Linked DNA regions of Alkalilimnicola ehrlichii MLHE-1. The protein of the gene in region 1 interacts with the protein of each later gene in a pairwise test. Links are inferred from orthologs where the notes say so. Each region holds a gene or a part of one and is shown on either strand. Other genes may lie near its edges.

Evidence for each region.
Region 2: the proteins of secB (region 1) and secA interact in binary tests that used the Escherichia coli proteins (3 or more experiments, as listed by UniProt). The link is inferred for Alkalilimnicola ehrlichii MLHE-1 from one-to-one orthologs.

Annotation. Positions count from the first base shown.
Region 1 is NC_008340.1:2,910,741-2,914,014, forward strand. Bases 273-3,234 are described here. They hold secB (protein-export chaperone SecB), read left to right. Parts: upstream 273-1,451; coding sequence 1,452-2,018; downstream 2,019-3,234. Other genes in these bases: MLG_RS12980 (murein hydrolase activator EnvC family protein), read right to left, coding at 273-760; MLG_RS12985 (rhodanese-like domain-containing protein), read left to right, coding at 913-1,368; MLG_RS12995 (NAD(P)H-dependent glycerol-3-phosphate dehydrogenase), read left to right, coding at 2,040-3,038; MLG_RS13000 (tRNA (cytidine(34)-2'-O)-methyltransferase), read left to right, coding at 3,046-3,234. In the rest of the region: more of MLG_RS12980, read right to left, coding at 1-272; more of MLG_RS13000, read left to right, coding at 3,235-3,274. UniProt on the Escherichia coli protein: One of the proteins required for the normal export of some preproteins out of the cell cytoplasm. It is a molecular chaperone that binds to a subset of precursor proteins, maintaining them in a translocation-competent state.
Region 2 is NC_008340.1:2,363,685-2,367,245, reverse strand. The notes cover bases 142-3,390. They hold secA (preprotein translocase subunit SecA), read left to right. Parts: upstream 142-460; coding sequence 461-3,190; downstream 3,191-3,390. Other genes in these bases: argJ (bifunctional glutamate N-acetyltransferase/amino-acid acetyltransferase ArgJ), read left to right, coding at 3,201-3,390; MLG_RS14900 (DUF721 domain-containing protein), read right to left, coding at 142-349. Also shown: more of MLG_RS14900, read right to left, coding at 1-141; more of argJ, read left to right, coding at 3,391-3,561. UniProt on the Escherichia coli protein: Required for protein export, interacts with the SecYEG preprotein conducting channel.

The DNA.
Region 1 (3,274 bases):
AGCGGAGGTCCTGCAGATCACGCTCGGGCACCGCGGCCAACTCCTCGGCCAGTTCATCGAGCAGCCCCTGCAGGCGCTGTTCGTCCTCCTCCATGCGCATCAGCTGTTCACCGGTCTCGGCCAGGGAGGCCTCCAGCCGCGCCAGCCGCCGGCGCTGCTGCTCCCGCTCGCGCGCCAGTTCCGCACGGCGCTCGCGGGCCGCCATCTCCGCCCGGGCCAGGGCCTCGGACTGCTCCTGCAGCCGCTGCTCCAGGCTCTGCAGGCGCTCCAGGGTCTCGATCACCGACACCAGATCGGCGCGCCGCGCGGCATCCAGGCGGCTGTGATAGGCCAACAACCGTTGCAGCGCTGAGGGGTCCTGCTGATTCAGCAACACGCGCAGGCCGGCGTCCCGCCCCCCCTGCCAGACGGCACGCAACTGCCGCGCCAGCCGCTCGCGCTGCGCGCGCAGGTGCTGGTCGCGTTCCGCCATTTTGGCCTCCAGCTCGGCCACCCGCGCCTCAAGCGCGGCACGCTCCTCCTCCGCCGCCCGCAACGCCCGCGCCGCCCGCTGGACCCGACGGTCGCTCTCCTCCAGCGCCGCCTCGGCCGCGTCGCGCTCGGCCTCGTCCCGGGCCAACGCCTGGCGGGCCGCCTCGATGCGCTCACGGACCGCTTCTAGTTCCGCCTCCGTGGCCTGCAGGTCGTCCTCCACCCCGGCCGCCAGCGGTGACACCAGGGTCAGGGCGGTGATCAGGAGCAGCATGGGTGCGATTCTCATGGCGATTCCAGCTCTCGGGTGTGCCTCGGGGGACCTGCGCGGTGGCCGGGAGGCTGGTATCATGGCCGCCCACTTGGCGCGCCGCAAGGTGGTCCGGCCGGGCCGGTGGCGACGCTGTCCCACAACCAATCAGACAACAAATGGAATCCTCCATGGAGCAGTTGCTGGAATTCATCACCGACAACTGGATGCTCGTGCTGGCCTTCGTGCTCATCCTGGGCTACTGGGTCGGCGCCGAGATCTACCACTTCAGCAGCGGCGTCAAGACCATCACCCCGGAGACGGCGACCCAGCTCTACAACCGCGACAATGCGCTGTTCGTGGATATCCGCAACAACACCGAGTACCGCAAATCGCATCTGCCCGGGGCGTTTCACATGCCGTCCACCGAGGTGGATCAACTGCTGGAAAAGCTGCGCCGCCACGAGTCCCGGCCGCTGATCGTCTATGATGCCAATGGACTGCAGGCCAACAAGACGGCGCGGCGACTCCGCAAGGCCGGCTTCGAGACGGTCTACCAGCTCAAGACCGGGCTCACCGGCTGGGAGAGCGCCGGCTACCCGATGGAGCGCGGCAGGACCAAGCCCAAGCCCAACCCCAAGGGCTGACCCCATAACGACGACGGCAGCGCGCGGCAGGCGCGCCGGCACCGATTCAACCCGGCACTGAACGTAACGGAGTGGAGCAAGACATGGCAGACGAACAACCCCAGGGTAACGGCCAGGGCGCCGCGCAGCAGGGCGAGCAACCCAAGCAGCAGTTCCAGATCGCCAAGCTGTATCTCAAGGATGTCTCGCTGGAGACGCCGAACAGCCCGGAGGTCTTCACCGGCGAGTGGAAGCCGCAGGTCAACGTCGACCTGACCAGCAAGACCCGCGCCCTGCAGGAAGGGCACTACGAGGTGGCCCTGACCGTCACCGTCACCGCCAAGCAGGGCGAGAAGACCGCTTACCTGTGCGAGGTCACCCAGGCCGGGGTCTTCCAGATCAAGGGCTTCGAGGACGCGGCGCGCAACGGCCTGCTGGGCGCCTACTGCCCGGCCCAACTCTTCCCCTACGTGCGCGAGACGGTGAACAGCTTGATCACCCAGGGCGGCTTTCCGGCCATGGTGCTGCAACCGGTCAACTTCGACGCCCTCTACCAGCAGCGGCTGGCCCAGGCCGCCGAGCGCCAGAAGGCGGAGCAGGCCCAGGGCGGCGGCGCCGAGGCCAAGGGCAGCGATAGCACCGCGGCCCAGGGTTCCGACACCCAGCAATAACCGGGCGGAGGCGCGGAGGCCATGAACAGGCCACTGGGCATCATCGGGGCCGGCGCCTGGGGCACGGCGCTGGCCATCGCGGCCGGCCACGCCGGGCACCCGGTCCGACTGTGGGGCCGGGACACGGCGGCGGTTCAGGCCATGGCCCGGGACCGGGTCAACCGGCGGAATCTGCCGGACTGCCCGCTGCCGGACCCGGTGCAGCCGCAACCGGACCTGACAGCGCTGGTGGCCGAGTGCGACGACCTGCTGCTCGTCGTGCCCAGCCGGGCCTTCGAGTCCATGCTGCATACCCTGGCCCCGCTGATCGAGCGCCGCCACCGGCTGGGCTGGGCCACCAAGGGCCTGGATGCCGCCAGCGGCGGCCTGTTGAGCCAGGTGGTCCAGCGGGTGCTCAAGCCCCTGCCGCCCCTGGCGGTCCTTTCCGGGCCGAGCTTTGCCGCCGAGGTAGGGCGGGGCCTGCCCACGGCGGTCACCGTGGCCGCTACCGATCAGGGCTTCGCCAGCGACCTGGCGGACGCCTTCCGCTACGAGCGCTTCCGGGTCTATACCAGCACCGACCTGGTCGGCGTGCAACTGGGCGGCGCGGTGAAGAACGTCCTGGCGATCGCCACCGGCGTGGCCGACGGGCTGGGCTTCGGCGCCAACGCCCGAGCCGCGCTGATCACCCGCGGCCTGGCGGAGACCCGGCGGCTGAGTGAGGCGCTGGGCGCGGACCCGGACACCCTCACCGGGCTGGCCGGCATGGGCGACCTCATCCTCACCTGCACCGACGACCAGTCCCGCAACCGCCGGCTGGGCCTGGCCCTGGGGCGCGGCGAGGACCTGGACGAGGCGGTGGAGGCCATCGGCACGGTGGAGGGGGTGCGCACGGCGGATGAACTGCACCGCCTGGCCACCCAGGCCGGGGTGGAGATGCCCATCTGCGAGCAGGTCCATCTGCGCCTCGCCGGCCGGGTCTCCACCCGCGAGGCCGTGGAGAATCTCCTGCTCCGGCCCGGCGGCCGCCAGGAGCAGTAACCACCGCATGTTCCACATCGTCCTGGTCGAGCCGGAGATCCCACCCAACACCGGCAACGTCATCCGGCTCGCCGCCAACACCGGTGCCCATCTGCACCTGGTGCATCCGCTGGGCTTTCGCCTGGACGACACCCGGCTGCGCCGGGCCGGGCTCGATTACCATGAGTGGGCCCGGGTGGCCGAACACCCCAGTCTGGTGGACTGCCTGCGCCAGGTCCGGCCCCGACGGGCCTGGG
Region 2 (3,561 bases), 550 kb from region 1 along the record:
GCCCCGGCGGTTGTCGGGGGGGCTGGCGGCGGCGTGCCCGCTCCCGGGCCGGGCGGACTTGCACCTCCAGCCGCCGCGGGCGAAGCCCCCCGATGCGTTCCGCCGCGTCCAGCAGGGGCGTCTCCAGGTAGCGCAGCCGGGTGGCCCAGAGGCTGTCCTCGGTGACCAGCAGCAGGCGTTCGGCATCCAGTGCGGCCAGTTTCCAGGGCCCGTGGAGCTCCGGCGGCATCTCGGCGTTCAGCCGCCGCGCCAGTCGGGCGAAGTGGCCGAGCTGGCGCAGGGTGCGCTGCTCCACCGGCAGGTTGTTCAGCCAGTGATTCAGGGGCTTGGGTCTGCCGGGCTGACTCATCGGGTCTCTCCGCGGTTGCCGCCGGGGTCATGCGACCCCCAGCCATATGATATATAGTAGGTCGCTTCCCGAACCATCGATGAAACCCGAGCAGTCCCCCTGGGAGAGTTCATGTTCAGCGCCATTGCCAAGAAGGTCTTCGGCACCCGCAACGATCGCGCCGTGAAGCGCCTGGCCAAAGAGGTTGAGCGCATCAACGCGCTGGAACCCGAGATAGAGGCCCTCTCCGACGACCAGCTGCGTGCACGCACCGAGGCGTTCCGCGAGCAGGTGGAGCAGGGGCGCACACTGGACGACCTATTGCCCGAGGCCTTTGCCGTCGCCCGGGAGGCCTCCCGGCGGGTCCTGGGGATGCGCCATTTCGACGTGCAGCTCATCGGTGGCATGGTACTCCACCAGGGCAAGATCGCCGAGATGAAGACCGGTGAGGGCAAGACCCTGGTGGCCACCCTGGCGGTTTACCTGCATGCCCTGAGCGGCCGCGGGGTGCACGTGGTGACGGTCAACGACTACCTGGCCCGTCGCGATGCCGCCTGGATGGGGCGCATCTACGAGTTTCTGGGCCTCTCGGTGGGCGTGGTGGTCCCCGGCCAGAGCCGGGAGGAGAAGAAAGCCGCCTACGAGGCCGACATTACCTACGGCACCAACAACGAGTTCGGCTTCGACTACCTGCGTGACAACATGGCCTTCCGCCCCGAGGACCGGGTGCAGCGGGAGCTGGCCTACGCCATTGTCGACGAGGTGGACTCCATCCTCATCGACGAGGCGCGGACCCCACTGATCATCTCCGGGCCGGCGGAACAGAGCAGCGAGCTCTACCAGCAGATGACGCGTATCGTGCCCAGGCTCCAGCGCCAGGAGGAAGAGGACGGCCCCGGCGACTATTACCTGGACGAGAAGGCCCGCCAGGCCCATATCACCGAGGAGGGGCACGAGAACATCGAGCGCCTGCTCCAGGCCGAGGGGTTGCTGGAAGAGGGGGAGAGCCTGTACGACGCCCGTAACATCTCCCTGGTGCACCATCTGAACGCGGCCCTGCGTGCCCACACCCTGTTCCAGAAGGACGTCAACTACCTGGTGCAGGACAACAAGATCGTCATCGTCGACGAGTTTACCGGCCGCGCCATGCCCGGGCGGCGTTGGTCCGAGGGGCTGCACCAGGCGGTGGAGGCCAAGGAAGGGGTGCCCATCCAGTCCGAGAACCAGACGCTGGCCTCCATCACCTTCCAGAACTACTTCCGCATGTATGAGCTGCTCGCCGGCATGACCGGGACGGCGGACACCGAGGCGTTCGAGTTCCAGCACATCTACGGGCTGGAGGTGCTCTCCATCCCCACCCACAAGCCCATGATCCGCGACGACATGACGGATCTGGTCTACCGCACGGCGCGGGAGAAGTACGACGCCATCATTGAGGACATCCAGTGGTGCGCCCAGCATGATCGCCCGGTGCTGGTGGGTACTACCTCCATCGAGGCCTCGGAACTGCTCTCGAAGGCGCTGCGCAAGGCGAAGATCCCCCACAATGTGCTCAACGCCAAGAATCACGAGCAGGAGGCCGGGATCATCGCCAACGCCGGCCTGCCGGGGGCGGTGACCATTGCCACCAACATGGCCGGTCGCGGGACCGACATCGTGTTGGGCGGCAACCTGGAGGCGGAGTTGGCCGAGTTGGGGGAGGACGCCAGCGAGGAAAAGATCGAGCAGGTCAAACGCGACTGGCAGGCCCGTCACGACCGGGTGATCGAGGCCGGCGGCCTGCATGTGATCGGCACCGAGCGTCACGAATCCCGGCGGATCGACAACCAGCTGCGCGGCCGCGCCGGCCGGCAGGGCGACCCCGGCTCCTCCCGCTTCTACCTGTCGCTGGAGGACAGCCTGCTGCGCATCTTCGCCTCCGAGCGCATGTCCGGAATGATGCAGCGCCTGGGCATGGAGGAGGGTGAGGCCATCGAGAGCCCCATGGTCTCGCGGGTCATTGAGAATGCCCAGCGCAAGGTGGAGGCGTACAACTTTGATGTTCGCAAACACCTGCTGGACTTCGACGATGTCGCCAACGACCAGCGCCGGGTGATCTACCAGCAGCGCCGGGAGTTGCTGGAGGCCGACGACGTCTCCGAGACCGTCGATGCCATGCGCAACGACGTCATCGACAGCGTCATCTCCGAGTTCATCCCGCCCGGCTCCATCGACGAGCAGTGGGACGTGGCCGGCCTGGAGGAGACCCTGGAGTCCGACTTTGGACTCAAACTGCCGCTGCGCCAGTGGTTGGACGAGGACGACTCCCTGCACGAGGAGACCCTGCGCGAGCGCATCCACCACGAGGTGGAGGCCCATTACCGCGGCAAGGAGGAACTGGCCGGGGCCGAGGTCCTGCGCCAGTTCGAGAAGGCGGTGATGCTTCAGGTGCTGGACAAGACCTGGAAGGACCACCTGGCCGCCATGGACTACCTGCGCCAGGGCATCCACCTGCGGGGCTACGCCCAGCGTAACCCCAAGCAGGAGTTCAAGCGCGAGGCCTTTGCCATGTTCCAGGAGATGCTGGAGGGGCTGAAGCGCGAGGTGGTCGGACTGCTCTGCCGGGTCCGGGTCCGTGCCGAGGAGGACGTGGAGGCGGTGGAGGAGCAACGCCGCCGCCAGGGCGATATGCAGTATCGCCACGCCCAGGCCAACAGCCTGTCCGGGCAGGGCGCCGGCGGCGAGGGGGCCGCGGGCGGGACGGCGCGGGGGCCGGTTCAGCAGGCGGATCAACTGCCCTTCGGGCGCAAGGTCGGCCGCAATGAGCCCTGCCCCTGCGGCTCCGGCAAGAAGTATAAGCAGTGCTGCGGCAAGCTGAGCTGAGGAGGGTGGCATGAGCGAACCGCAGCCGCTTCCCGTGCCCGGTGTACGGCTCGGCACGGCCCAGGCGGGTATCAAGCGGGTCGGGCAACGGGACTTGGTGGTCATGGAACTGGCCGCCGGCAGCCGCTGCGCCGCGGTCTTTACCCGCAACCGCTTCTGCGCCGCACCGGTGCACGTGGCGCGCGAGCACCTGGCCGCCGGTAGCCCCCGCTGGCTGCTGATCAATACCGGCAACGCCAACGCCGGCACCGGCGAGGCCGGGATGCGCGACGCCCGCGCCTGCTGCCAGGCCCTGGCCCAGCAGGTGGGCGTGGCGCCCGAGGCGGTCCTGCCCTTCTCCACCGGTGTCATCGGTGAGCCGTTGCCGGTGG